2 regions of the Stenotrophomonas sp. YJH_SMC_79 genome follow, and region 2 is predicted to be linked to the other one. Evidence: riboswitches for the same ligand, from Rfam matches in the RefSeq annotation. Region 2 holds a riboswitch; the other holds the start of a gene.
The links. A riboswitch is a leader RNA that binds a small molecule or an ion and turns the genes downstream of it on or off. The one in region 2 is predicted to bind glycine.
Positions count from the first base shown of each region.

Region 1: it holds a riboswitch for glycine, as region 2 does, so the genes downstream of both, gcvP (aminomethyl-transferring glycine dehydrogenase) here and AC5P57_RS13320 (trimeric intracellular cation channel family protein) in region 2, are expected to answer to the same signal.

Region 1 covers NZ_JCAFRK010000002.1:281,405-296,038, forward strand. The annotation lists gene AC5P57_RS08085 (hypothetical protein) at 1-53, opposite strand, end outside; gene AC5P57_RS08090 (helix-turn-helix transcriptional regulator) at 160-882, shown strand; gene AC5P57_RS08095 (amino acid permease) at 965-2,332, shown strand; gene AC5P57_RS08100 (VOC family protein) at 2,473-2,883, shown strand; gene gcvP (aminomethyl-transferring glycine dehydrogenase) at 2,976-5,843, opposite strand; glycine riboswitch at 5,906-6,008, opposite strand; gene AC5P57_RS08110 (multidrug effflux MFS transporter) at 6,308-7,534, shown strand; gene AC5P57_RS08115 (siderophore-interacting protein) at 7,676-8,572, shown strand; gene AC5P57_RS08120 (hypothetical protein) at 8,642-9,034, shown strand; gene AC5P57_RS08125 (M2 family metallopeptidase) at 9,154-11,118, opposite strand; gene AC5P57_RS08130 (phosphoethanolamine transferase) at 11,733-13,382, opposite strand; gene AC5P57_RS08135 (phosphatase PAP2 family protein) at 13,379-14,146, opposite strand; gene AC5P57_RS08140 (ArnT family glycosyltransferase) at 14,258-14,634, opposite strand, start outside.
Region 2 covers NZ_JCAFRK010000003.1:492,832-507,465, reverse strand. The annotation lists gene AC5P57_RS13380 (DUF3106 domain-containing protein) at 1-318, opposite strand, end outside; gene AC5P57_RS13375 (hypothetical protein) at 311-1,315, opposite strand; gene AC5P57_RS13370 (primosomal protein N') at 1,729-3,906, shown strand; gene AC5P57_RS13365 (glutathione S-transferase family protein) at 4,002-4,622, opposite strand; gene AC5P57_RS13360 (NYN domain-containing protein) at 4,735-5,514, opposite strand; gene AC5P57_RS13355 (NAD(P)/FAD-dependent oxidoreductase) at 5,638-6,918, shown strand; gene AC5P57_RS13350 (hypothetical protein) at 6,988-7,776, shown strand; gene AC5P57_RS13345 (XVIPCD domain-containing protein) at 7,773-9,413, shown strand; gene AC5P57_RS13340 (hypothetical protein) at 9,405-9,842, opposite strand; gene AC5P57_RS13335 (nuclear transport factor 2 family protein) at 9,846-10,277, opposite strand; gene AC5P57_RS13330 (hypothetical protein) at 10,346-10,762, opposite strand; gene AC5P57_RS13325 (GIY-YIG nuclease family protein) at 10,905-11,180, opposite strand; glycine riboswitch at 11,221-11,310, shown strand; glycine riboswitch at 11,324-11,427, shown strand; gene AC5P57_RS13320 (trimeric intracellular cation channel family protein) at 11,512-12,129, shown strand; gene AC5P57_RS13315 (MdtA/MuxA family multidrug efflux RND transporter periplasmic adaptor subunit) at 12,415-13,581, shown strand; gene AC5P57_RS13310 (multidrug efflux RND transporter permease subunit) at 13,578-14,634, shown strand, end outside.

The DNA.
Region 1 (14,634 bases), on a different contig from region 2:
TCGGCCTGGCGCTTCTGCTTTTCGGTATAGGCGGACTTGTCACCGCGGGGCATGGCCGGTCTCCGGTAGGAACCGGCCCCACGGTGGGCCTGGCAGCGTTAAGCGCAAGTCCCGCAAGGGTGATCGCACCGGCAAGGGCGCCTCGGCTATGCTTGCCCCATGCGAGTCGAGCCCGCCGACATCGAAGCCCTGTTCGACGCCATCCCGGATGTGCTGTTCTTCATCAAGGATCTTCAGGGGCGCTACACCCACGTCAACCAGACCATGCTGCGGCGGCTGGGCCTGCGCGCGCGCAAGGACGTGATCGGGCGCACGGCGGCCGAAATCTACCCGACCGGCCTCAGTGCGGACTACGTCGATCAGGACGCCCGCGTGCTGTCCGGTGAGGTGATCGAGAACCTGATGGAGCTGCACCTGTTCGCCAACCGCGAACCGGGCTGGTGCCTGACCTGCAAGCGCCCGCTGGTGGTCGATGGGGCCATCGAGGGGCTGATCGGCATTTCCCGCGACCTTGGCCAGAAGGACAGCCTGGGTACCCAGTACGAACAGCTGCGGCTGGCACTGGCCCACCTCAACGCGCACTACGCCGAGAACGTGCGCATGCAGACCCTGCTGGACATCACCGGCTTTTCGCTGTCCAAGCTGGAGCGCAGCTTCCGCAAGGTGTTCCAGATGACCCCGCAGCAGGTGCTGACCCGGCTGCGGATCCAGATGGCCATGCACCTGCTGCACGGTGACGAGAGCATCGCCAGCATCGGCCAGGCCTGTGGTTTCAGCGACCAGAGCGCCTTCACCCGCAAGTTCAAGGCTGAAACCGGTTTCTCGCCGCGCGCCTACCGCGCCCGTATCGGCGGCAACGTCGGCGAGCCCGCACTGGCCTGAGCCGCCTGCTGCGCTGTGCCTATCCCCGCGGGCATGGGACAGGGTAAGGTGTCGCCCCTGTAGCCCGCCGCCAGCCCCGCCGATGCCCAACTCGATTCCGACCGCTTCGCCGTCCCGCCTCGGACATTCGCTCAAGCCCCGCCAGCTGATCATGATGGGCCTGGGCAGCGCCATCGGCGCCGGCCTGTTCCTCGGCTCGGGCGTGGGTGTGCAGGCGGCCGGTCCGGCGGTGCTGGTGTCGTATCTGGTCGCCGGCGCGCTGGTGATCATCGTGATGAACGCACTGGGCGAAATGGCGGCGGCCAAACCGACCAGTGGCGCGTTCTCGGTCTATGCCGCCGATGCCATGGGCGCCACCGCCGGTGCCACCGTCGGCTGGTTGTGGTGGGTGCAGCTGGTGATCGTGATCGCCGCCGAGGCGGTGGGAGCGGCCGGGCTGCTGGCCACGGTCTGGCCAGCAGTACCTGTACCGATGGCGGCGCTGGCCTTCATGCTGTTCTTCACCGCGATCAACCTGCTCGGGGTGAAGAACTTCGGCGAGTTCGAATTCTGGTTCGCCATCCTCAAGGTGGCGGCGATCCTGGCCTTCATCGCCATCGGCGTGGCGCTGCTGATGGGCTGGCTGCCGCAGGTGACCTCGCCGGGCCTGAGCAACTTCACCGAGCATGGTGGCTTCGCACCGAAGGGCCTGGCCGGTATTGGCGCTGCACTGCTGGTTGTCGTTTTTGCCTTCGGTGGCACCGAGATCGTCGCCGTTGCGGCGGCAGAGACTGAAGATCCGGAGCGCAGCATCGCCCGTGCCATCCGCACCGTGGCGTGGCGCATCCTGGTGTTCTACATCGGCTCGCTGAGCGTGATCATCGCCGTCGTGCCGTGGACCAGCGAAGCGTTGAAGTCGCCGTTCGCCGCCGTGCTGGACATTGCGCGTATTCCTGGCGCCGGCACCGCCATCACCCTGATTGCGGTGATCGCGCTGCTGTCGGCACTCAATGCCAACCTCTACGGCGCCTCGCGCATGATGTATTCACTGGCGCAGCGCCGCGAAGCGCCGGCGGTGCTGGGCTGGACCGATCCGCGCCAGGTGCCGGTGATTGCCGTGCTGGCCAGCGTGCTGTTCGGTTTCGCCGCCACGGTGATGGAACTGCTGTTCCCGGACCGGGTGCTGCCGGTGCTGCTGAACATCGTCGGTTCCACCTGCCTGCTGGTGTGGACGCTGTCGCTGGTCTCGCAACTGGTGTTGCGCCGCCGCGCGGATCGCCTGGGTACCCGGCTGCCGTTCCGCATGGCCGGTTTCCCGTGGCTGACGGTGTGCGCGCTGGCGATCCTGGCGTTGATCTTCGGCCTGCTGCTGAGCGAGTCGCATACCCGCCTGCAGTTCCTGTCGATGGTGGCGCTGACCGCCACCATCGCCGCCGGCAGCGCCATCGCCCGGCGCATGCGCGAGGCCTGATCCTGTAGAGCCGACCCTATGGTCGGCTGCTGTTCGCGCAGACGTCAGCCGAGCATGGGCTCGGCTCTACAGAAGGCATACATCCGCCGTGCCATCCTGATCGTGTGGGCCGTCAGCGGCCCGTTGACCAGGAGTACCGCATGCTGCGCAGTCGCCCCTTCCTGATGTTCACCGGCCAGGCCGAGGCCGCCCTGGCCCTGTACGCCGAGGCCTTCGCCGATTTCCGCCTGCTGGCAATGCAGCGCCATCCGGACGGCGCCGGTGCCGGCGTGCCCGGGCAGGTCCGCCAGGCCATTTTCCTGCTCGGTGGCACCCACTACCTGTGCTTCGACAGCCTGGACGTGCACGATTTCACCTTCTCGCCGTCGATCTCGCTGTTCGTGGAGTGCTCCGGCGCCGAACAGTTCGAGCGTGCCGCGCGCGTGCTGGGCGAGGGCGGTCACTGGTTGATGCCGGTGGGCGATTACGATTTCAGCAACCGCTACGGCTGGGTGCAGGACCGCTTCGGGGTGTCGTGGCAGTTGAGCCTGGGGCAGATGCCGGATCCGTGATCGGATTGTTGTGGGTGTGGATCTTGGTCCATGAGCCCTTATGAAAACGGCCCGCTTGCGCGGGCCGTTCTCATTTCCGATGGATCGCAGGCTTACGCCTCGACTTCATCATCCTTGTAGGCGTCGACCGGGATGCAGGCGCACATCACGTTCTTGTCGCCGTACACGTTGTCGACGCGTGCCACCGGCGGCCAGTACTTGCTCTGCTTCAGGCTGGCCAACGGGAATGCAGCCAGTTCACGCGGGTAGGCGTGGGTCCACTCGCTGGCGGTCACCGCGGTCGCAGTGTGCGGCGCGTTCTTCAACGGGTTGTCCTCGCGGTCCAGGCGGCCGTCTTCGATCGCGGTGATTTCCTCGCGGATCTGGATCATCGCGCTGATGAAGCGATCCAGTTCGTGCAGCGATTCGCTCTCGGTCGGCTCGACCATCAGCGTACCTGCCACCGGGAAGCTCAGGGTCGGGGCATGGAAGCCGAAGTCGATCAGGCGCTTGGCCACGTCCTCGGCGCCGATGCCGCTGGTCTTCTCCAGCGGACGTACGTCGAGGATGCACTCATGCGCCACCAGGCCATTGCGGCCGGTGTACAGGGTCTTGAAGTGCGGGGCCAGGCGCTTGGCGATGTAGTTGGCGTTGAGCTGCGCGACCTGGGTGGCCTTGCGCAGGCCTTCGCGGCCCATCATCGCGATGTACATCCAGCTGATCGGCAGGATCGAGGCGCTGCCGAAGCTGGCCGCGCTGACCATGCCGACCGGGCCGTTGTCACCCAGCTTGCCCGGCAGGAACGGGGCCAGGTGCTCCTTGACGGCGCACGGGCCGACGCCGGGGCCGCCGCCGCCGTGCGGGATGCAGAAGGTCTTGTGCAGGTTCAGGTGCGAAACGTCCGACCCCCACTTGCCCGGCTTGGCCACGCCGACCAGGGCGTTCATGTTGGCGCCGTCGGTGTACACCTGGCCGCCGTGCTGGTGGATGATCTCGCAGATCTCGACCACTTCCTCCTCGAACACGCCATGCGTGGACGGGTAGGTCATCATGATCGCGGCCAGGCGGTCGCTGTATTTCTCGGCGTTGAGGCGGATGTCCTCGACGTCGACGTTGCCGTTGGCATCGGTCTTGGTGACCACGACCTTCATGCCGCACATCTGTGCCGAGGCCGGGTTGGTGCCGTGCGCCGAGTCCGGGATCAGGCAGATGTCGCGGTGGCCTTCACCGCGCGAGCGGTGGTAGGCGCGGATCGCCAGCAGCCCGGCGTACTCGCCCTGTGCGCCGGAATTCGGCTGCAGGCTGACCGCGTCGTAGCCGGTGCATTCGACCAGCATCGCTTCCAGCGTGTCGATCAGTTCCTTGTAACCCAGCGCCTGGTCGGCCGGCACCAGCGGGTGGATCTGCGAGAACTCCGGCCAGGTCACCGGGATCATCTCGGCGGTGGCGTTGAGCTTCATGGTGCACGAACCCAGCGGGATCATCGTGCGGTCCATCGCCAGGTCCTTGTCGGCCAGCGAACGCAGGTAACGCAGCAGTTCGTGCTCGCTGTGGTGGGTGTTGAACACCGGGTGGGTCAGGAACGCGGACTGGCGCAGCAGGCCGGCCGGCAGCGCGTCGGCGGTGCTGGCATCCAGCGCGTCGACGTCCAGCGAGGCACCGAACACCGCAGCCACGGCGACGATGTCGGCGCGGGTGGTGGTCTCGTCCAGACTGATGCCGACCGAGTCGCTGTCGATCGCGCGCAGGTTGTAACCGGCGGCGCGTGCCTTGGCATGGATTTCATCGGCATGCACGCCGGTGACGTGCAGGGTGTCGAAGAAGTCGCCACCGACCTGCACGCCGGCATTGCGCAGCGCTGCGGCCAGGATCGAGGCCAGTCGATGGGTGCGGCGGGCAATGCGGGTCAGGCCTTCCGGGCCGTGGTAAACGGCGTACATCGAGGCCATCACCGCCAGCAGCACCTGCGCGGTACAGATGTTGGAGGTGGCCTTCTCGCGGCGGATGTGCTGTTCGCGGGTCTGCAGGGTCAGGCGGTAGGCCGGGTTGCCCTGGGCATCGATCGAAACGCCGATCAGGCGGCCTGGCATCGAGCGCTTGTAGGCGTCACGGCAGGCCATGAAGGCGGCGTGCGGGCCACCGAAGCCGAACGGCACGCCGAAACGCTGGCTGTTGCCGACCACGATGTCCGCGCCCCATTCGCCCGGGGCAGCCAGCAGGGTCAGGGCCAGCAGGTCGGTGGCCACGGCCACCAGGCCGCCGCGTGCGTGCACGGCATCGACCAGCGCCTTGTAGTCGCCGACCTGGCCGAAGGTGTCCGGATACTGCAGCAGCAGGCCGAAGGCTTCTGCTTCCAGCGCTTCGGCCGGGGTGCCGACGCGCAGCACGATGCCCATGGGCTCGGCGCGGGTACGCAGCAGTTCCAGGGTCTGCGGGTGCACGGCGTCGTGCACGAAGAAGGTGTCCGACTTCGACTTGGCCGAACGCTTGGCCAGGGTCATCGCTTCGGCGGCGGCGGTGGCTTCGTCCAGCAGCGAGGCGTTGGCGATTTCCATGCCGGTCAGGTCGGCGCACAGGGTCTGGAAGTTGATCAGCGCTTCCATGCGGCCCTGCGAGATTTCCGCCTGGTACGGGGTGTAGGCGGTGTACCACGCCGGGTTTTCCAGGATGTTGCGCAGGATCACGTTCGGCGTGTGGGTACCGTAGTAACCCTGGCCGATGAAGCTGCGCAGCACGGTGTTCTTGTCGGCGATCGCACGGATCTTCGCCAGTGCCTGCACTTCGGTCATCGACTCCGGCAGTGCCAGCGGTGCCGGCGACTTGATCTTGGCCGGCACGATGGCGTCGGTCATCGCATCCAGCGACGCGTGGCCGACGACGTCGAGCATCTGCGCGATCTCGGCGTCGTTGGGGCCGATGTGGCGCTCGACGAACGCGTTGTGGTGCTCGAGCTCACGCAGGGAAGGGGTGTTCTGGGACATGGCGAAGGATCCGTCAGGAAAGGGCACACGCACGGGCACAAGCCGCCGGTCGGCGGTCTGCGGGGCGCCCCTCTGTCCTTTTGCCTGAGAGTTTAAAAGCGCGGCGGACCGCAGCTTCGTGCCCCTTCGGCGCCGGATCGAACCGGTCTCTCCAGAGTTGTGTTACGGGTGGTATCGGGCCTGAGCGATTACGGGCGTTGCGCCTTCGGCAGCGGTGTTCCGCTTCTCCCACCGTGTTGCCCGCCGATTATAGCCCGTTGCGGGCGCGGCGGCCGCCTTCGGTCCTGGAGGCCGCGCCTGAATGGCCGATGGCCCGTCCGTGCGTTTTGTGCACTGCTGCATGGCATCAGGCGCAATCCCCACCTATGATGGGCGGATACCCGAATTCATCTGGCGCCGTCCCTGCTGCAGGGGACCGGCGCCCGCCGTGCGTGCCGCGCATGGCCCTGCCGGACGCCTTTCCCATGACCGCCGCTGTTGCTCCCTCCACCCGCCGCATGGCCCTGCTGCTCGCCGGCCTGGCCATGTTCGGTCCGTTCTCGATCGACACCATCTTCCCGGCGTTCCCGCAGCTGGCCCAGCGCCTGGCGGTGGACGAAGTGGCGGTGCAGCAGACCATCAGTGTGTACCTGCTGTTCTACGGTCTGATGAGCCTGGCGCACGGCCCGCTGTCCGATGCCTGGGGCCGCAAGCGGGTGATCCTGGGCGGCCTGGTGGTGTTCGTCGGCGCCTCGGTCGGCTGTGCGCTGTCCACCGACCTGACCACGCTGCTGGCGTTCCGCGCGCTGCAGGGCCTGTCTGCGGGTGTCGGCATGATTGTCGGCCGCGCGGTGATCCGCGACCTGTACCACGGCCACGATGCGCAGCGGCTGATGAGCCAGGTGTCGATGCTGTTCGGCATCGCTCCGGCGATCGCACCGATCATCGGCGGCTGGATCCTGCTCAGTGGCGCCGGCTGGCCGCTGATCTTCTGGTTCCTGGTGGTGTTCGGGCTGGTGCTGCTGGCGGCCACCGCGCGCTTCCTGCCGGAAACCCATCCGGTCGAGGCACGGGTACCGCTGTCGCCGCGCGTGCTGCTGCGTGACTATGTGCGCATCGGCTTCAACCCGCGCTTCCTGCGCCTGGCGCTGGCTGGCAGCATCGGTTTCGGCGGCATCTTCCTGTACATCTCCTCGGCACCGGTGTTCGTGATGCAGCACCTGCATCTGGGCGAGGGCGGCTTCGCCTGGCTGTTCATTCCCACCATCGGCGGCATGACCACCGGCTCGTTCCTGTCCGGGCGCATGGCCGGGCACACCACGCCCACACGCCAGGTCGCCATCGGTTTCAGCCTGTGCGCGCTGTCGGCGCTGCTGAATGTCGGCTACGTGGCGCTGTCGCCGCAGTTCGTGCTGCCGTGGGCGGTGCTGCCGATCTTCCTGGGCGGCATGGGCATGTCGCTGATCTTCCCGATCCTGGCCCTGGCGGTGCTGGACATGTACCCGCACCAGCGTGGCCTGGCATCGTCCCTGCAGGCCTTCGTGCAGCTGATGATCAGCACGGTGGTGGCTGGCGTGGTGTCGCCGCTGCTCAGTGCCAGCCCGCTGCACCTGGCACTGGGCCAGGCTGCATTCTTCGGCGCCGGATTCGTGTTCTGGTACTGGGAGCACCAGCGCGAGCGCGCGGCGCAGGCAGTCTGCACGGGCCATTGAGCAGTGCGCAGGGGTAGGGCGGGCCGCGCTGTCTCCAACGCTTGCGGCCAGGAACGACCGGACTAGGCTGGGGACTCCAGCCAGCCGGTGCGTGGATGCACGACAGCCAGCCGATCCGATGTCGTTGCATGAGGTTCCCCCATGGCTGCGCAGCAGACCTATCGCCTGTTCGAGGTGGCGCTGAAGGAGCGCCGCGTTCTTTCCCCTTCCCTTGACCGCATGGTGTTCACCGGTGCCGACGTGGCACGGATGAAGACCGAAGGCCCGGACCAGCGCATCAAGGTGTTCTTCCCCTTGCCCGGCCAGGACGTGCCGCAGGTCCCCAGCGGTGAAGACTGGTATCCACGCTATCGCGCGCTGCCGGACGACCAGCGCCCGCCGATGCGCACCTACACCATCCGCCAGCTGCGTGCCGAGCAGGGCGAGGTCGACGTTGATTTCGTGCTGCATGGCGAAACCGGGCCGGCCTCGCGCTGGGCCATCCGCGCGCGGCCGGGCGACCGCGTAGTGCTGCTGGCCCCCGATGCGGACTGTGCCGACAGCAGCGAAGGCTGGGAATGGAAGCCGCCGGCGGGTGTCGGCCAGGTGCTGCTGGTGGCGGATGAAACCGCGCTACCGGCGGTAGCCGGCATTCTCGAGGAACTGGCCGCGCTGGCCGATCCGCCACGCACGCTGGCGCTGCTGGAGGTCGCCCAGGCCGGGGATGCGGTGCCGTTGAAGGCCCCGGACACGGCCGAGCTGGTCTGGCTGCCACGCGGGCAGGCGGCCTACGGACAGCCTCTGTTGCAGGCGGTGCAGGCGCGCCTGGCAGCGGCCTCGAGCGTGGCCGCAGGCGACGAGCTGGAAGAGATCGACATTGACGCGCAGATCCTGTGGGAGCAGGCCGATGCCAGCGTGGCCGGGCCGCTGTATGCCTGGGTGGCAGGCGAGGCGGGGTCGGTGATGGCGGTCCGTCGCCATCTGGTCCGCGACTGCGGGCTGGACCGCCGCGCGATCACCTTCATGGGCTACTGGCGGCACGGCAAAGTGCTGGACTGAGGGGTGTGAAGCGGTGCTGCGGGCGGGGTGCGCTATCCTTGCGCCCCCCTTTCGCAGCGGTACCGCACCATGTCCACCAGCTCCAAGACCCGCCGCGACCAGCGCCGTCGCCAGGAAAAGCAGGCCGCCAACAAGGCCGCTGCCCAGGCCTCGCCGGTGGAGCCGCATGCGGAACTGCGCGATGCGCAGCGCACCCTGCTGGCCGGTGTCGTGCGCCGCGACGGCGAATGGGTGCTGGGCATGGATGGCCGCATTGCCGGCCACAGCGAAAGCGCCGCACAGGTGCTGGCGCTGATCATGCAGGCCGGTGAGCTGCACGAACGCAATGGCACGCCGGTGCGCCTGATGTACTCCGACGCGCTGCGCGATGCCGCACAGGCCGAAGCCAGGGAGAAGGGCCAGACCTTCGAGGAATTCAAGGCCGAGTTGGCCGCTGCGATGGCGGCCAAGAAGAACAGCTGATCGCTGTTGCGGTAGAGCCGGCCGCTGGCCGGCTGCCAGACGCATTTCCACCGTGCAGTTGCCGGCCAGCGGCCGGCACTACCGGAAAGGGGCGGATCCTCGCGGACCCGCCCCTTCTTTCATTTTGCCGCCGGGGCCGCGTTGGCCTGCCAGCCGCACATCTGGCCTTCGTTCTGCTGCTTCAGCCACTCGTTGACCGGCGTGAAGTACTCGATCATCGGGCCGGCATCGAGCTTGTCGGTACCGGTCAGCTCCTTCAACGTGGCCTGCCACGGCTGGCTGGCACCCTTGCTCAGCATCGCCCAGTACTTCTGGCCGGCTTCCTTGTTGCCGTAGAAGGTGCACTCATGCAGCGGGCCCTTGTAGCCCGACGCGTCGCACAGGCCCTTGTAGAACTGGAACTGCAGGATGCGCGCCAGGAAGTAGCGGGTGTAGGGGGTGTTGCCCGGCACGTGGTACTTCGCGCCCGGGTCGAAGAACTCTTCACCACGGGTGCTGGCCGGGGCCACGCCCTGGTACTTGGCCTTCAGGTCCCACCACGCCTTGTTGTAGTTGTCGGCGGTGATCGAACCGTCGAATACGCCCCAGCGCCAACGGTCGATCATCAGGCCGAACGGCAGGAACGACACACCGGACAGCGCCATGCGCATCTGGTTGTTGATGACCGCCTCGCGGCTCTCGGTCGGCGCGTCGACCAGGCCGATCGAGCTGAGGTACTTGGGTGTCATCGCCAGCACGATGGTGTCGCCGATCGCTTCATGGAAGCCATCGTTGGCACCGCCCTGGAACAGCGGCGGCAGCGGGTTGTAGGCCAGGTCGTAATAGATGTGGCCCAGCTCGTGGTAGATGGTGGTGAAGTTTTCTTCGTTCGGCTTGATGCACATCTTGGTGCGCACGTCGCCTTCCATGTTCATGTCCCAGGCGCTGGCGTGGCAGACCACGTCGCGGTCATCGGGCTTGATGAACTGGGTTTTTTCCCAGTACGACTGCGGCAGCGACGGCATGCCCAGCGACACGTAGAAGTCCTGCGCGCGCTCGGTCATCTGCTTGGCGGTACGCAGTTCGGCCTCGCGCTGCGCCTTGTACTGGGCAGCCACGTTGGCGTCCTTGCCGGCCTTGGCCAGCGCCGCGCTCAGGTTGGTCTGGTACTGCTTTTCCAGTGCCGCGGTGATGTCCAGGCTGCCAGCGCCCGGGTAGGGTTCCAGCTGGTCCCACAGGTTCGACCAGTCCTGCTGCCACATGTTGCCGAGCAGGTGCGCGGCGATCAGGCCATTGCCCACTTCTGCCTTGTCCTTGCCATAGGTCTTGTCCAGCTTGCCGCGTGCGTAGCAGTGCAGCTGCTCGTACATCGGCTTGACCTGTTCCCACAGGCGATCGGTTTCAGGGCCGATCTGCTCCGGCGGCATGTCGTAGCCGCTGCGCCACATCTGGCCGGCATCGGTGAAGCCCATGCCCTTGGCGCCTTCGTTCACCAGGCCGACGAACTTCTGGTAGTCGCCGCGCATGCTCTTGGTGGTGCTGTGCCAGCCCTGCCAGGCGTCGAGCTGCTTGTCGTAATCGCGGCTGCGTGCCAGCACCTGCTCCAGCTCGCCCAGCTGGCGGCAGGAGTTGGGATCGTTGGCATCGGTGCAGTACTTGCCGGCACCGTAGCTGCCTTCCATGCGGGTGGCGATCTGGGTCAGCTCGGCCAGCTTGGCCGGGTCGCGTGGCGCCGGCATCGAAGACATCAGTTTCAGCAGGTGGATCGCGCGCTTGCTGTCTTCGCTCATCGGCTTGCCGTCGAACTTGGCGGCCTGTTCGATCCAGCTGTTGAGCTGGGTCAGCGAGCGCTCGTTGGCCTTGGCCGCGATTCGTTCCGAATCACTGTTGATGTAGGTGGAGGACAGCCACTGCGCCGAGGTCATTTCCGGGTAGGCGGCCTTGAATTCGGCATTGATGCGGGCCACGAACTGGTCGGCGGTTTCGCCGGCCGGGGCGCTGCTGCTGGCGGTATCGGTGCCTGGGGTGGGTTCCTTCTTGCAGGCGGCCAGGGCCAGCGTGGCGGCGGCGATAGCCGAGGCCAGCAGGAGATGACGGTGTTTCACGGGCGGTCCTTGGGTGGTGAACGACGGCCGAAGGCTAGTGGGCAGCCGCTGCCACCGCAAGTGGCGGAAGTCGGCCGGGCCGCGCCCGGCACCCGCAGAGGCTTTCGAGCAACGGCAACGTCAACTTCAAAAGCGGGGATTCCGTGGTTTGGCGGGGCGGTGTGGGCTTGCAGGACACGCCGTAAACCCGTCCATGGGGGCTCGATGGCGCCATCCATGGCGCCAACGGTCCTGCAAGCCCACACCGCCCCACCTCTGACAGATCGTGGCGGCTGTTGGTAGGTGTCGACCTTGGTCGACACATCTGTCAGGTATCGACAATCAAAATGGGGTCGGATCCGTTTTCCTCCGGAAAACGGATCCGACCCCAAGGTCATTCCAACAGATCGCGGAAAACTGTCGAAGGCGGGGTGGGTCCGGTGGCGGGAGTGTCCGCGGCATGGATGCCGCGGCCAAGCCCCCATGGATGGGTTTACGGCGTCTCCCGCCACCGGACCCACCACGCCAAACCACGGATAGTCCGCTGTTGTTGTTGTTGTTGTTGCTGTTGCTTCGGCCTTTGCCTTTGTCTTTGCCGTCGCAGGTGCAGGGCTGCAAGCCCTGCCGAACAACCCTCAACCTTCGCAGTTGGCGAACACGTCGCGGTCGCGCTCGTACAGCGAGGTCTTCACCTGCATCAGGCCCAACACCGACGGGAACAGGTTGTCGTGGTCGGTATACGCCGCCGAACGCTTGCGCACGCACTGCAGGTCCAGCCCGCGGCTGCTGGCGAAGCCCGGTGAGAACCACATCGTCATCGGTACCCGGGTCTGCTCGGCCGGGGCGATGGCATAGGGCACGCCGTGCAGGAACAGGCCCTTCTCGCCCAGCGACTCGCCATGGTCGGACAGGTAGATCATCGCCGTGTCGTAATCCTGCATGCCCTGCAGCGTGCCGATGGTCTTGCTCAGGAAATGATCGGTGTACAGCACGGCGTTGTCGTAGCTGTTGGTGATCTCTTCGCGCGAGCAACGGCCGATGTCACGGGTGTCGCAGGTTGGCTTGAAACGAGCAAAGGCGGCCGGGTAACGCTCGAAGTACGCCGGGCCGTGGTTGCCCAGCTGGTGCAGCACTACCACGCGGTCGCCGGGTTTGGCACGCACCTGGGTGGCCAGGTCCTGCAGCAGGATCTCGTCCATGCAGCGGCCATCGGCACACAGCCCCGGGGTGGTCGCATCGGACAGTGACTGGAACTCCAGGCCTTCGCACACGCCCTTGCAGCCGGACTGGTTGTCACGCCACAACGGTGCGATGCCGGCACGGTTCAGTACGTGCAGCAGCGACTGGTGTGCACGGATCTTTTTTTCATCGTAGTCGTGGCGTCCCCACGGCGAGAACAGGCACGGCAGCGACACTTCGGTGCTGGTGCCGCAGGAATGCATGTCCGGGAAGTTGATCACCGGTGCCTGGGCCAGCTCCGGGGTGGTGTTGCGGCCGCCGTTGAGGCCCCAGTTCTGCGCGCGCACGGTTTCGCCCATGACGATCACCAGCAGGCGCGGCTTGCTGGCAGGTGCACGCGGGGTGGCCTTGGCATCGGTACCGATCGGCAGCTTCGGCGCGCGCTGCACCGGGTTGTCGCCACGCAGCGCACGCGGCAGGCCCAGCAGTACGTTGGCCGGGGTGGCGAGGTAACGCACTTCGCGCTGGTTGCGCATCAGTGCCGAGACATCCTGGAACGAGATCAGCGCACCGCCAACGGCAGTCACCGCTGCCACGACCAGGAAGCCGAGGCGCCACAGCAGGCTGCGGCCCCAGCTGCGGCGGCGCAGCTGCACGCGCCACAGCACGATCATCGGCAACACCGCCAGCAACAGCACCGGCCACACCAGCGACACGGTCATCAGCTCGCGGCTTTCCTTGGGGTCGGTCGCCAGCACGTTGCGCAGCATGTCCGCATCCAGATAGATGTGGTAGCGGCTCATGTAGTGCGCAGCGAATGCGGTCACCAGCAGCAACAGGCTGATCACCACCTTGGCATTCCAGCGCCAGACCAGGATGCCCAGCAGCACGCCGTGTGCACCCAGCAGCAACAGCAGCAGCGAAAGCGCGTAGCGCAGGCTGCCCGGATGGCTGGCCATCGCGCTGTGCCAGAACAGGCCATTGCCGGCCACCGCGAAGAACAGGCTGGTCAGCGCGATCAGTGCTTCGGTGGAAAGCTGCGGCCGCCAGTTGCGAAGACCCGCAAGGGCGGGGAGGCGGGCGGGGCGTTGGACCGATGCACTCATGCGTTTGCCTCCTGGCGGTTGGGACGGTCCAGCTGACGGCGGATCAGGACGCGTTTGACGATCAGATACAGGCCCAGCGAAAGCAGCCAACATATCAACGCAGTGGCAACGTCATGCGAAAGGAAATGGGCGCCCCGCAGCTGCTGGCTGATGCCGAACACCAGGCCAGCGCCGAGGCCGATCCACAACCCGGCCCAGCGCCATGAAGGGCGCCACAGCAAGGCGAAGAAGTACAGGGACAACCATGCGTAACCCGCGCTGGCGTGGCCCGCCGGGAAGCAGGCCTGTGCGGCCATGCCGGCCGGGCGCGCGGTGAAAAGCCCGATGAAAGGCTGGTGGCCGCCGTAGCGAAGCAGGTCCCAGGGGCATTCCATCGGCACCAGCGCCTTCAGCAGGGAGATCACACCCGTGCCCAGAGCCATGGCAATCACGACATAAAGCAGCGCCCACCGCAGGATGCGATCGCGACCCTTCCGCCAGTGGTGGAAGCACAGCAGGATCGCAACCAGCGCCGCTGCGGTGCTCAGCCATTTGCCGGCCTTGTGCACCACCGTGCGGGTGATCCAGGCGTCCTGCAGCGCCCAGTGGCCACCCTCCAGACGGAACAGATGATCGGCCACCCATTGGTCGCCGCCGAAACCCATCAGCAGCGTAAACAACGGCAGACCGATTGCGACAGGCAGCCAGAGGTGAGTTACGGCAAATCGTGACGCCAGTGGCGATGTTGCAAGCGGCGCTACCGAATCAAGGGGACGGACGGGCATGCTGGGAAAGGGCGGTTCGGGAATCCGCGGTCATGCTCGTCACCTGGATGTCGGAGAAGGGTCGGACGCTCGTTCGTGCCGGGTTAATGTTTTCCCGGCACGTGTCAACGTTCAGTCTTCTTCGGCGGTCGATCCTGTCCGCTCGGCGTGGCATTCCGGGTTCCATGCAGTACCGGGAAGCAGTTGCCAACGATTCCTGTTGGCAACACCGATGTCGATCACCTTGGCCGGATCCACACAGGGGCTCATTGCGTCGTCCAGCACCAGCAGCCAGCGCTTGCCAGGTGCCTCGGCCAGCCACGGGCCGGCGTCGTGCCATTGCTCGGCCCAGGGGCGCTTGAAGCCGAATTCGCGCACCGGGCGGTCGGCCTGCAGCAGGTTCTGTTCGCGCCAGGCCACCAGCGCCAGTTCGGCGTCCGGTCCGATCCGCGCGCCGACCCGGCGCATCAGCGCCGACGCCGATGCGTAGGGATCCAGCGCCGGGATCA
Region 2 (14,634 bases):
CTGCGCCTGGAACTGCTGGCGCAGACGCTGCTGCTGGTCCGCCGGCAGCGCGTTGAACCGCGCCGCAGCCTGCCGGATGCGCTCCCGCTCGCTCTCCGGCAGGGCGCGCCAGGCTGCGTAGTCGGCACGGCGCTGACGCTGCTGCGGAGCATCGAGCTCGGCAAACGATGCGGGCGCAGCAGGTGCGGCGGCCGGGGCTGGCGCGGCAGATGACGTGGCCGGCACCGCCGGCGGCAACGGCACGTTCAAGGTCTGCGGCGCGGCGGACAGCGACAACGGCAGGGCCAGCAGCAGGCTGGCGAACAGGGTCTTATTCATCGGCGGCAGCCGTTTCCAGCGTAGCGCTGGCTGGCTCCGGCCGGCTCGGCCTTGATTGCGATTCATCCACCGGCAACGGGCCGCCGGCGGCGGTCCAGGCATACAGATCGGCATCGGCCACCAGCGGATAGTCGCGGTCGGCCAGCATCGTGGCGTCGTCGGAGGCCTGGGCCGGGGCCGCATCCGGCGTGGCGTTGACCTTGCTCGGCGGAAGAGCTTCCACCGTGACCAGGCCGGCTTCACCCACGACACCTTCCGGCAGTGGAGCATCGCTACCGGATGAATGCCCTTGCCAGTAGCGCCAGCCCAGCGCCGCGGCCAACAGCACCGCCACCGTCACCAGCAGGATCACTGGACCGCGCCAGCGCGGCCTGGCGTTGGGGCGCCGCCGCTTGCCGTGGGCGGCTGCACGATCATCGCGCTGCGGTGCGCGCCAACTGGTCGAGGGAGCTTCATTGCTGGCCGCTGGTGCAGCCGGCTGCTGCAGCTGCTGCAGACGCTTGGCCGGCAGGTCGCGGATGCGCAGTTGCACCTGTTCGGCCAGCTGGCGCCAGGCCGACGCATCGGGCTGGCCGTGTGCATCGCGGGGGCAGGCATCAGCCAGCAGGTGCTGGTAGCCCGCTTCGTCCTGGTCGAGCACGCGCATGGCGATGCCCTCGTCCAGACTGCCGCCCACCCGCAGCAGGAGTGCCAAGCGCGGCAGCGGCCCCATCTCGCCCAGCGCAGCCAACGGCGGCAGCCACTGGCCGCCCACCGGCTCGCGCAACGCCTGGCGCTGGCCCAGCAGGGTCCAGAAGCGGGTCGGCCACTGCGCCATCGGCAGGTCGCTGGCGACTGCGGCAAAGGCGCGCATCACCGCCACCAGGGTCTGCTCGGCACGCGCGGCATCGCCGCACTGCAGCTCAGCCACCACCAGGGCGCGGCGCTCGACGCCGCGCAGGAACGCCGACAGCGCGCCGGCCGCGGTCGAGGAAACAGGGGCGGGCACAGCCGTCATCGGTCACTCCAAAGGTCTGCCGGCATGATAGCGGCAGCCCATCGGCACCCGTAGGACTTGCGCGTAAAGGCACTTCGTGCTGCAGGTTGTGCACAGCACCACGCCCGCCTCGGGGAAAACTGCGGCATCCAGCTGAATTCACTCTGTTTCAGCAATGTTTCACACTCAAGCTGTTGATTTTGAATGACTTTGAAGTGTGGCGATTTTTTGACCAACCCAAGCGTGAGCTCGTCGCCATCGGCTTCCTGCGTTCCCGTCGACCGGTAACGCACAACGTTATCCACAGAACATGTGGATAAGACTGAATCTCCAATGGACACCGATATTTAGGTGACATTTATGATTCAACGGGGGCTCCCCGGCCGCCTCTGCCCCCTGCCATTCGCGCGCGCATGGCCCGTTACACTGGCCCGATGCTTTCACCCATTCCGACCCTGCAGGTCGCCCTGCCCGTCCCGCTGCCACGCCTGTTCGACTACCTGTCGCCGGAGGGCGATGGCCCCACGGTCGCGGTCGGCTGTCGCCTCAAGGTGCCGTTCGGCAACCGCGAACTGGTCGGCGTGGTGGTCGGCCACGGCCAGACCGATGACGGCCAGGGACTGCGCCAGGCCCTGGCCTGGTGCGACCCGCAACCGCTGCTGCAGGGCGAGCTCTGGCAGAGCCTGCAGTGGCTGGCGCGCTACACCCATGCACCACTGGGCGAGGTGCTGAGCACCGCCCTGCCGGGCCCGCTGCGCCATGGCGACACCCTGCCCGACACCCATCACTGGGGGTGGCAGCTGACCGCCGAAGGCCGCGCCCAGCGCGAAAAACTGCGCGCCGGCAGCCGTCCCCGGCAGCTGGCCGAGTTGCTGGCCGACGCCATCGTCGATGAAGACGTGCTGGGCGAACGCATGGACGACTGGCGCACCGCCGCGCGCAGCCTCGCCAAGCGGGAACTGGCCGAGCGCGTGGCGCTGAGCGTGGCGCCGCAGCACGCGCAGCCGCTGCCCGGCCCCACCCTCAATCCGGACCAGGCCGAGGCCGTGGCGTCGATCAACGCCGCCGAAGGTTTCCAGCCGTTCCTGCTGGATGGCGTAACTGGCAGCGGCAAGACCGAGGTCTACCTGCAGGCCATCATCCACTGCCTGGCGCAAGGCAAGCAGGCGCTGGTGCTGGTGCCGGAAATCGGCCTGACCCCGCAGACCCTGGCACGCTTCCGCGGCCGCCTCGGCATCGCCGTGCATGCACTGCATTCGGGATTGAACGACAACGAGCGCGCGCGCGTCTGGGCAGCGGCCTCCCGCGGCGAAGCGCGGGTCATCGTCGGCACCCGCTCAGCGGTGTTCACGCCGTTGCCGCAGGCCGGCCTGCTGATCGTCGACGAGGAACATGACGGCAGCTACAAGCAGCAGGACGGCATCCGCTACCACGCCCGCGATTTCGCCCTGGTGCGGGCCAAGGCGCTGGGCATCCCGGTGCTGCTGGGCAGCGCTACGCCTTCATTGGAAACACTGCACAACGCCTATGCCGGGCGCTACACCCACCTGCGCCTGAAGCAGCGCGCCGGTGATGCGCGGCCACCGCGCGTGCGCATCCTTGATGTGCGCAAGCGGCCATTGCATGACGGCCTCTCGGCCGATGTGCTGGCCGGCATCGGCGAACACCTGCAGCGTGGCCAGCAGGTGCTGGTGTTCAAGAACCGCCGTGGCTACGCGCCGGTGCTGCTGTGCCACGACTGCGGCTGGACCGCACCGTGCAACCGCTGCGATGCACCCATGACCGTGCACGGCGGCGGCCGTCGCCTGCAGTGCCATCACTGCGGCGCGCGGCAACCGGCGCCGCTGGCATGCCCGGCCTGCGGCAGCCTGGCGCTGCAACCGCAGGGCATCGGTACCGAACGCCTGGAAGAGCATCTCACCGCCGCCTTCGCCGATTTCCCGGTGGTGCGCATCGACCGCGGCACCACGTCGCGACGTGACGCGCTGGAACAGCAACTGGCGAAACTGGGCGACCAACCCGGCATCCTGGTCGGCACGCAGATCCTGGCCAAGGGCCACGACCTGCCGAAGCTGACCCTGGTGGTGGTGGTCGGCATCGACGAGGGCCTGTTCTCGGCTGACTTCCGCGCCAGCGAGAAGCTGGCGCAGCAGCTGATCCAGGTGGCGGGCCGTGCGGGCCGCGCACGTGATCCCGGCGAGGTCTGGCTGCAGACCCATCACCCGGGGCACCCACTGCTGGAAACCCTGGTGAGCGGCGGCTACCACCCGTTCGCGCAGGCCGAACTGAACCAGCGCCAGGCTGCCGGATTCCCCCCCTTCGCACACCTGGCGCTGATGCGCGCCGAAGCGCAGCAGGTAGAGCATGCCAACGCGTTCCTGCTGGCGGCGCGGCAACTGCTGGGCGAACAGAATGTGGTCGAAGCCTATGGGCCGATGCCGGCGCCGATGCCGCGGCGCGCCGGTTACCAACGCACCCAGCTGCTGCTGTCTGCCGTGCAGCGGCCACCACTGCATGGGGTGCTTTCGCAGCTGGTTCCGCAGCTGTATGCGCTGCCGGAAGCACGCAAGGTGCGCTGGTCGCTGGATGTGGATCCGACGGATCTGTACTGAGGGGTCAGAGCCCACCCGTCGGGTGGGATCCGACCCTTTGGCTATCGGGGTCGGATCCCTTTTGCAGAAAAGGGCTCTGACCCCGAACACTTTCGCTACGTCAGAGGCGACATCACGCCGCGCTGGTAGGCGGGGCGCTCGCGAAGGCGGGCGTACCATTCAGCCAGGTGCGGCAGCTCCGGGCGCTGGATCGGCAGTTCGAACCACGCGTAGATCTGCGAGCCCAGCGGGATGTCGCCCATCGCGAACGTATCGCCCGACAGCCACGGCTGCCTGGCCAGGGTTGCATCAGCCATCGCAAGGTAGTCCCCGGCACGCACGATGGCGGCATTGATCCGCGATTCGTCGCGGTCGGCTGGCGCGGTGCGCATGATGCCCCAGACCAGGTCGCTGTACAGCGGCGCCATCCGCGAGGTGCTCCAGTCCATCCACTTCTCGGCCTGGGCGCGTTCCATCGGGTCTTCAGCGTACAGCGTGCCCAGCGCATAGCGCGCGCTCAGGTAGCGCACGATGGCATTGGACTCCCACAACGGCAGGCCGTGGTCTTCGATCACCGGCACCAGGCTGTTGGGATTCATCGCCTGGTATTCCGGCGTCTGCGTGCCGCCGTGGCTGCCACCGACTTCGATGGACTCGTACGGCAGGCCGATCTCCTCGGCACACCACAACACCTTGCGGACGTTGCTGGAATTGCGACGGCCCCAGATCTTCAACATGCGGGTTTTCCTTGCTGGCAATGCGAGCGGCAACGATACGCCTGATCAGGTGGGGTGTGTGCGTGCCGGATGCTGGATCTGGCACCCGGGCACTGCCGGCCAGCGGCCGGCACTACCGGTTCTTTTTTGGCAGCGCGCGCACGTAGGAGGACTTGCCATCCTTCTTCAGCTCGAACAGGCCGATCGCTGCCAGCAGATCGCTGAGTTTGCCGTAGCCGTAGTTGCGCGGGTCGAACGACGCCTGGTTGCCGATCTGGCTGCCGACCGGGCCGAGGTGCGACCAGCCATCCTCGCCCTCGGCCGCGGACACCGCGCGGCGCAGCATCTTCACCAGCCGCGTGTCGCTGCGCATTTCCGCACCGCTCTTGCGCGGGCGCGCATCGTCGTTGGCCACCGGCTCGCTCGATGCCTGTTCGCTCGATGCCTGTTCGGTATCCGGCACGCTGGCATGGGTCTGGCCCAGCGCTTCCAGGTAGGTGAATTTCGAGCACGCATTGACGAAGGGTTCCGGCGTCTTCTTCTCGCCGAAGCCATAGACCTTCACGCCATCGGTCAGCAGGCGCATCACCATCGGGGTGAAGTCGGCATCGCTGGACACGATGGCGAAACCATCGAGGTTGCGCGCGTACAGCAGGTCCATGGCATCGATCACCATCGCCATGTCCGAGGCATTCTTGCCCTTGCTGTAGGCGAACTGCTGGATCGGGCGGATCGCATATTCGTGCAGCACCGCTTCCCAGCCTTTCAACCGCGGGCTTTTCCAGTTGCCATAGGCGCGGCGCACGTTGGCCACGCCGTAGCGGGCGACTTCGGCCAGGACCTCGTCGATCTTCGAGGCCGGCGCGTTGTCGGCGTCGATCAACAGGGCGATGCGCTTTTCCGGTTCGCTCATGGACTCCTCGCGGGCGGTTGCCTGAACCCGAGTATCGCCGATCCACGCGGGCGCTGACGTGACAGGCGGTCGCCGTGAGAAGATGCCAGGCGCTTCCCCCAATGCCCCCACTGGAGTGAGTCGATGAGTCGTGAGCGCGTTCCCCACCTGGTCGTTGTCGGCGGCGGTTTTGCCGGACTCTGGGCCACCCGTGCCCTGGCCCGCGAGCGCATGCGCATCACCCTGGTCGACCGCCGCAACCATCATCTGTTCCAGCCGCTGTTGTACCAGGTGGCCACCGCGGGCCTGTCCGCGCCGGATATCGCCGCACCGCTGCGCCACATCCTCGGCCACCAGCGCAATGTGGAAGTCCGCCTGGGCGAAGTGGTGGCCATCGACAAGCAGGCCCGGCAGATCCGCATGGCCGATGGCAGCACGCTGGACTACGACAGCCTGCTGCTGGCCACCGGCGCCACCCACGCCTACTTCGGCAACGACCAATGGGCCGATGATGCGCCCGGCCTGAAGACGCTGGACGATGCCATCGCGCTGCGCCGCAAGCTGCTGCTGGCCTTCGAACGTGCCGAGGCCGAACCGGACCCGGCAAAGAAAGCGGCGTGGCTGAGCTTTGCCATCGTTGGCGGTGGACCCACCGGCGTCGAACTGGCCGGCACCCTGGCCGAAATCGCGCGGCATACGCTGCGCAATGAATTCCGCCACATCGACCCGGCCAGCGCCAAGGTGCGGCTGGTCGAAGCAGGCCCACGCGTGCTGTCCTCGTTCCCGGAAGTACTTTCGTTGAAGGCGCGCCGGCAGCTGGAAAAGCTCGGCGTGGAAGTGCTGACCGGTACCCCGGTGAGCGACATCGACAGCCAGGGTTTCAAGCTCGGCGATCAGTTCGTGCCGGCACGCACCGTGGTCTGGGCCGCCGGCGTTGCCGCTTCACCGCTGGCGCGCACGCTGGAGGTGCCGCTGGACCGCGCCGGACGCGTGCAGGTGCAACCGGACCTGACCCTGCCCGGTCATCCCGAGCTGTTCGTGGCCGGCGACCTGGCCGCGCTGAATCAGGCCAACGGCAAGCCGGTACCCGGTGTGGCGCCCGCGGCCAAGCAGATGGGCAAGTACGTGGCCGAGGTCATCCGCGCACGCCTGCACGGCAAGCCCGAACCCGGTCCGTTCAAGTACGCCGACTACGGCAATCTGGCCACCATCGGCCGCATGGCCGCCATCGTGCACCTGGGCAGACTGCAGCTGTCGGGCATCCTGGCCTGGTGGTTCTGGCTGGCTGCGCACGTGTTCTTCCTGATCGGTTTCCGCAACCGCATCGTGGTACTGCTGAACTGGGCCGTGGCGTACTGGAGCTACCAGCGCAGTGCGCGCATCATCTTCGGCGATGACCAGGACGACCGGCGGCCGAGGCGCTAGGTCCCGGGCCCCGGTGGCCTTCACGCACGGGCTGCTAGCGTAAGCCGGTCGCTCATGGAATGAAGCCGCATGGATCTGCTGAAATGGTTGCCCGCCCTAGTCGCCGCCGCCCTGCTCTCGGGCTGTCCTGCGGGGCAGTCGCAGGCGGAAGTCTCCGCCCCCTCGCCAGCGCCCTCTCCGCGCCTGTCACCCGGTACCTACTCGACCGAGCGAGGATGGGGACAGCTGCTGCTGCAGGCACGCCCTGGCAGCACGTCGCAGCAGTTCCATCTGGAGACTGAATCCTCCGGCGCCGGATGCAGCCTGGCGGGCACGCTCGGCGACGATCTGCAGTCCGTCGCGGTGGATCCCGCACCCGGCGCAGCGCAATGCCTGCTCACGATGCAACCTACCGCCCAGGGCATCGAGGTCGGTACGCGCACGGCCGATGCCTGCGCCGCCTACTGCGGCAGCAACGGTGGGTTCAAGGGCCACTACCTTGCGGTGAGCGACCGTTGCATGACGGACAACGTTGCCGCCGCGTTGCGCCAGGCGGCTGCAAAGACCGCGCCGTATTCCGCCGCCGGCACCGCCAGCACGCTGGAAGCGCTCCAGGCATCCTGCGCGGATACGCTTCCATTGAGCACGATCGCCGACATCAGGCTGGCGATCGCTTCGGCCCAGCATGACGCGGGAAACAACGCGGCCTGCCAGGCCGCACTGTCGCCCTATGCCGAAGACGCCGCGCGCAGCGATGACGAACTTGCAGACGGGATGTCACCGGCTGCAGCGGACGAGTACGTCGGCCTCATCGCATCCGTGCGCGAAGCGCTGAAGATGTGTGGACGCACCGCCAACGGCAAGGAGAACAGCCCATGAGCACCGCACCGCAGGATCGTCCGCAGCTCAGCGATGCGCAGCTGCGCACGCTGGCCTACTTCGCCATCGGCGTGGCGTCCGAGGGCAGCAACGCCGGCCGCAACGTGGCCTACCAGCTGTCCTTTGCCGGCAACATCAGCGGCAATGTCATGACGCCGGTGGGCAACAGTGGTTTTTCCATCGGCACGCTGCAGACCGATCTGGGCCAGCACCCGGAGGTGGCGACCCAGCTGGTGGACGCCTATCAGCGCTGGGCGCGCCCGCAGCAGCCCTCGCTGGAGCTTGATGCACGCCAGCGGCAGCAGACGGTTTCCGACCTGCAGCGCGATGGCGACGGCATCAGGGCACAGAATGGGCGCGCATTGGATGGGACCGTCCGCGGACATCTGAACACCTTCCTTGCATCCAGCGACGGCGTTGCGTTCGTGCATGCACACGATGTCAGCCAGGTCGACCGACTGCTCCGCCACGGCGATGGCCGCCGGGATCCTGGCGGCGCGATGCAGCAGCTGCGCGGCACGGACCTGTACCAGCATGCGTCGCTGGATGACCAGGCCAAGCTCGCCACCATGCTGATGAAGCTGGAGAACCAGGCAGGGTTGAGCCGCTATCCTGGCGTTCTGCGGTCGATTGCCAGCGGCGATCTGGCCAGCGTGGATGACGTCAAGACACGGATCGACGGCATGCTTCCCAACCGCGTCGTACGCGGCAGGGAACAGCCCGACTACCTGGAAAGCGGCGTGGAGCACGCCCTGAAGGGCACCGAGGTCTTCAACCGGTTGCGAGCCGCAGGGCCAGGCAATCCGATGCGCGATGTGTTCGTCGGTGTCTCCGCCGACCCGCTGGCCAGCCCGGTGGCGCTGGCTGCCGATCGCGCACACCCCGAGGCCCTGCATCGCTACGAAGTGGTCAAGACCCTGTTCCTGCAGAACACCGAGGCACCGGCCTACCTCGATGCCCTGCAACACGGGCGCTCACATGCCTGGGGCCGCCCGCAGGCGGCCGGCAACTCGCCGGCCACCGCCGGCCTGTACGCCTCCGGCGATGATCTGGTGATCTGGAACCGGGACGGTCGCGGCCACGCTTTCATCGATGGCCAGTGGTCCACCGTGCCGCGTGCGGAACTGCATCGCCAGCAGAATGCCGACGGCTCCATCGACCTCAACCGCGCCCCGCGCAACGGGATGCCCGAACAGCTGCTGCACGTCGAACCCGCACAACCGGAGCGACGGCGTGCCGCGCTTTCCGACCCGCTGCTGCAACAGGCCGAGGAGGCGGTGCGGCGCCTGGAAGACAGCCGGGCCCAGCCTTTCGGCGAAAACGCGCAACGCCTTGCAGCCAGCTCGACCTGCCTGGCCCGCGAGGCCGGGCTGACACGCATCGACCATGTCGTGCTGGGCGCCTCGCCTTCGCAGGATGGCAGGGCGGAAACGCTCTTCGTCGTGCAGGGCGATCCGTCCGACCCGGCCCATCTCAGGGCACAGATGCCGGCCGCGCAGGCATTTGCCACCCCCGTGGACACGTCATTGGCGCAGTTGCAGACGATGAATGACGCCCACCGACAGTCCGATGCGCGCTCCCGGCAGGAGGAGCTGGATCACCAGAGCACCCTGTCCCAGCAGGCCCGGTCAGTCTGATCCGCGCCCATGCAACGGTCGGGGCGGGCAGTACCCTTCGGCCCGCGCCGTGCCGGCGATCTGCCGTGACGACCAGTGCCGGGTGATCCAGATGGTCAGTGCTGCCGAGCTCAGGTGCCAGCGCAGCATGCTGTGGCGTGGATGGTGGCCGAGGTGGACGCGTGCGATCCAGGAGGCTTCGAGCTCGACATCCGGCACGTTCACCTTCGTATTCACCCCCACGTGGCGCGCCGTGAATCGCCATGGATCCATCGGTACGTGGTGGGCATAGGTCGCAGCACCACACGCGCCGCCGCTCCGCGCGGAATCGACGGGTTGCGGCCGGCCCTCGGCCGCGACCAATCCCAGCAGATACAGCAGGCCCGGCAGCAGGGCCAGGAAGGTCAACAGCAGAAACAGCGCGATCCACGCCCGGCCCGCCGCACGCATCGGTCACTGCGCCTTCGGCTTCGGGTACCACAACGCGTTGACGATGACCCAGCGCTGCTCGAAGCGCCCCATGTGGAAGTAGTCGACGAACCACGGTGTTTCCAGCCGCACCGAGGCGGCGTTGCCGGTCACATCCAGTACCGTGCAGCGGCGGTCCCATTGCTCCTTCGGGGTCTTCAGCGCGCCCTGCTTCGTCAGTGAGACCAGTTCTTCCTTGGACATCCGGCGCAGTCCAAGGCGCTCATCGGGTGTATCACCGAGGACCGCGCGCTTGGCCAGGTCCGGGTGCAGGGACCGGGCGACGCGCTGTGGGTCCGCCTCCAGCTGGCCGTCGACGTAGTCATGGCAGGTGGCTTCGATGGCCGCGATGGTGGCCGGGTCGGCGGCGGGGCTTGTGGCTGCGGAAAGGGCGAACAGCAGGGCGATCGTGGACATCCGGGTCTCCGGCGCTGAGGGCTGGGCGATCATGGCACGTGCAAGCCGCATCCAGGCATGGCGTGGATCTACGGCATCAGGCGCATTTCGTCGGCGCCCAGCTGCATGTACATGAACGCAGCGGCTTCTTCAGACATGGGCTGCCCCTGCGGGAAGCTGTCCAACCAGACGGTGATGCGCGCATGGCGCCCCGCCAGCGCATCCGCCAATGCCTGCTTTTCCGCGTCAGTGGCACGCTCCTGCATTTCGTTGCGAAGCATGTCATCGCCGATCCCCCACTTTTCCGCGAACGGGATCAGATCGACCAGATCGGGAGGGACCCGGTCACGACGCAGGTGGATCGGTTCGGGTGTGCTCGGGCCGTACGCGGCCAGCTCAGCGGCGGTGCCGATCTGCCCATGCTGCAGTGGCGGTGGCGACGGTGCCTGGGTGCAGGCCAGAAGGGCCACGCAGGCAGTCAACAGCAGTATCCCGCGGTTCTTCATCGGACGGATCCATGTGTCGATGGGTGTGGCGATCATGGCACGTGCAAGCCGCATCCAGGCATGGCGTGGATCTACCGTAGAGCCGAGCCCATGCCCGGGTCCTGCAACGGGCAGACGGAACAGCAGCCGAGCGCGGGCTCGGCTACAGAAGTCCGGCGTCCAGGGCCTGCAGCCAGGCCAGCTTGCGTTCGCGCGGCTGCTGCTTGAGTTGCCATTCGGCGCGCGAGGCGGCGGAACGGTCCGGGTATTCGCGCACGGCCAGCACGCGCAGTGGCGGCCGCGCCCGTGTGTAGCGCGCGCCCTTGCCCGCCTGGTGGGCGGCGAAGCGTGCGTCCACGTCGGTGCTGATACCTGCGTAATAGCTGCCATCGCGGCATTCGAGCAGGTACAGGAACCACGGGCGGGGGGACGGGGCCATGCCGGGATTATGCCGTGCTGCACTGCAGCGGATATACTGGCGGCCGAATGCAGGAGAGAGGCGCCGCGCTGGCGCCCGCCGAAGGCGCAGGCTCCCATGATCGCTCAGGCCGGTGGGCTGGAATCCCACCAACCATGCATTCGACTCGCCGAGCTGGAGAGAGGTCACCGGGCATGCCCGGGACGATCCGCCGAAGGGGCACGCGGCCCACGCCGCTGAACTCTCAGGCAAAAGGACAGCGGGAGCGGCACCGGTCATCGTCATCCCGTCATTGCGCAGGCAGTGGCGGTAGTCGCGCATGGCCGGCCCCACCGCGCCCGGAGCCTGCCCCATGCTGCTGTCCATCATCTACCTGATCGCCATTTCCGCTGAAGCCATGACCGGCGCGCTGTCCGCCGGCCGCCGCCGCATGGACCTTTTCGGCGTGGTCATGATCGCCTGCGTCACCGCCCTTGGTGGTGGTTCGCTGCGCGACATCCTGCTCGGCCACTACCCGCTGGGCTGGGTGAAGCATCCCGAGTACCTGGGCTTCACCGTGTGCGCGGCGCTGATCGCTACCTGGGTGGCGCGCTGGATGCACCACTTCCGCCGCACCTTCCTGGTGCTGGACGGGCTGGGCCTGATCGCCTTCACCCTGATCGGCTGCTCGATCGCACGCGAGGCCGGCCATGCCACACCCATCGTACTGATTGCCGGCATGCTGACCGGTGCGTTCGGTGGCGTGCTCCGCGACATCCTCTGCAACGAAGTACCGCTGATCTTCCAGAAGGAGCTGTACGCGATCATCGCGCTGCTGACCGGCGCGGCGTACCTGTTGCTGCTGCACTGGGGCGTGGCCGACGCCACCGCGATCCTGTGCTGCCTCGGCGGCGGCTTCGCCCTGCGCCTGCTGGCGATCCACTACCGCTGGGAAATGCCGAAGTTCGTCTATCACGACGAAGTGCATTGATGGTTTGACGGTGGTGCCGGCCGCTGGCCGGCAACACTGCATACGCCCGCAGATTCCAGCAGGTTGCCGGCCAGCGGCCGGCACCACCGATTGCGTTGCATGACCAAGGTCACGCGGCGACGGTTCGCGTAAACCGCTACCATTGGCACCCCGTCGCACGCGCGACGGCATCCAGCCACGCCGCGCCCGCGGCCCCGCCAGACACTCCCTCCCCGCTGCCCGTGGTGCCCGTGAACGCGCCGACGGGCCCGCATGTCCCTGCGCGCGCAGGGCGCAGGATGCCCCATGTCTGTCGCCGAAAATTCCCGCTTCCGCCGTGCCCGCTCGTTGTGGGCGGTGCTGGCCCTTGCCCTCGTCGCCGTTCTGGCGTGGTGGCTGTGGCCCCGGAACGACGCCGGCAGCCGCGACGATGCACCGGGCAAGACGGTGCCGGTACGCGTGGCGCGCGCCAGTGCCGAGCCGCTGGTGCTGCGCCTGAAGGCGGTGGGTACGGTCACCCCGCTGCACAGCGTGGTGGTGCGCAGCCGCGTGGATGGCGAACTGCTGCGCCTGCACTTCCAGGAAGGGCAGCAGGTGAACGCCGGCGACCTGCTGGCGCAGATCGACCCACGCCCGTATGAAGTGAAGCTGGCGCAGGCCCAGGGCACCCAGCAGCAGAACCTGGCCGAGCTGGAAAACGCCGAACGGCAGCTGCAGCGCTACCGCGAACTGCAGAAGCAGAACTACGTGTCCGGGCAGGAACTGAGCGACCAGCAGAGCAAGGTGCGCCAGCTGCAGGGCCGCCGGCTCAGCGACCAGGCGTCTGTTGATGAAGCACGCCTGCAGCTGCAGTACACCCGCATCACCGCGCCGGTCAGTGGCCGCGTCGGGCTGCGGCGGTTGGACGTGGGCAACCTGGTACGCGCCAGCGATGCCGAAGGCCTGGTGACGCTGGCGCAGACTGCACCGATCAGCGTGCTGTTCACCGTGCCCGAACCCGAGCTGCCTGCACTGCTCGATGCCGTGCAGGCGCAACCGTCGCTGGCGGTGGAAACCTGGGACCGCGAAGAACGCCGGCAGCTGGCGCGCGGCTCGCTGTCCAGCCTCGACAACCGCATCGATACCACCACCGGCACGCTGAAGCTGCGTGCGCACTTCGACAACCACGATCTGGCGCTGTTCCCCAACCAGTTCGTCAACGTACGCCTGCAGCTGGGCGAGCAGCCCGCCCTGCTGATTCCCGATGCCGCCGTACAGTTCGGCAGCCAGGGCAACTACGTGCATGTCGTCGGCAAGGACAACACGGCGCAGCGGCGCGTGGTAGTGCTCGGCCCGGCCGATGACGGCCGCGTGGCCGTGCGTTCGGGCTTGGCCGCAGGTGACCAGGTGGTGATCGAAGGCATCGACGGACTGGAAGACGGCACGGCGGTGGAGATCATCGCCGGGGAGGCCGCGACCAAGGCCGGCGCATGAACCTCTCGCGTCCGTTCATCCTCAGGCCTGTCGCCACCACGCTGCTGATGGTGGCGCTGCTGCTGTCCGGCGTGCTGGCCTATCGCCTGCTGCCGGTGGCTGCACTGCCACAGGTCGACTACCCGATCATCCAGATCACCACGCTGTACCCGGGTGCCAGCCCGGAACTGACCACACGCACGATCACTGCGCCGCTGGAGCGCCAGCTCGGGCAGATTCCCGGCCTGAAGCAGTTGTCGTCGACCAGTTCCGGCGGTGCGTCGGTGATCACCCTGCAGTTCGGACTGGACGTCCCGCTGGGCGTAGCCGAACAGGACGTGCAGGCCGCGATCAACGCCGCCGGTAGCTTCCTGCCCGGCGACCTGCCCGTGCCGCCGGTCTACCGCAAGGTCAATCCGGCCGATACGCCGATCCTGACCCTGGCGGTGACCTCGCAGGGCCTGTCGCTGCCGCAGGTGCATGACCTGGTGGATACGCGCATCGCGCAGCGCCTGGCGCAGCTGCCCGGTGTCGGCCTGGTCAGCCTGGCCGGTGGCCAGCGCCCTGCCGTGCGTATCCAGGTCAATCCGGCGGCACTGGCCGCCAACGGCCTGGGCATGGACCACATCCGCACCGCCATCGCCGCCGCCAACGTCAATCTGCCCAAAGGCAGTTTCGATGGCCCGATCCGCGCGGTGATGCTCGATGCCAACGACCAGATGCGCAGCGTGGATGAGTACCGTGCCCTGGTACTGGCCTGGCGCGACGGTGCGCCGCTGCGGCTGGGCGACGTGGCCACCATCACCGATGGCGCCGAGAACCGCCAGTTGGCCGCCTGGAGCGGCACCATGCCGGCAGTGCTGGTGAACATCCAGCGCCAGCCCGGCGCCAACGTGATCGCCGTGGTCGAGCAGGTGCGCGCGTTGCTGCCACAACTGCAGGCCACGCTGCCGGCCGGCGTGCAGATGAACGTGCTGAGCGACCGCACCGAATCGATCCGCGCGTCGGTGCGCGGCGTGCAGAAGGAACTGGTGCTGGCCATCGGCCTGGTGGTGTTGGTCACGTGGGTATTCC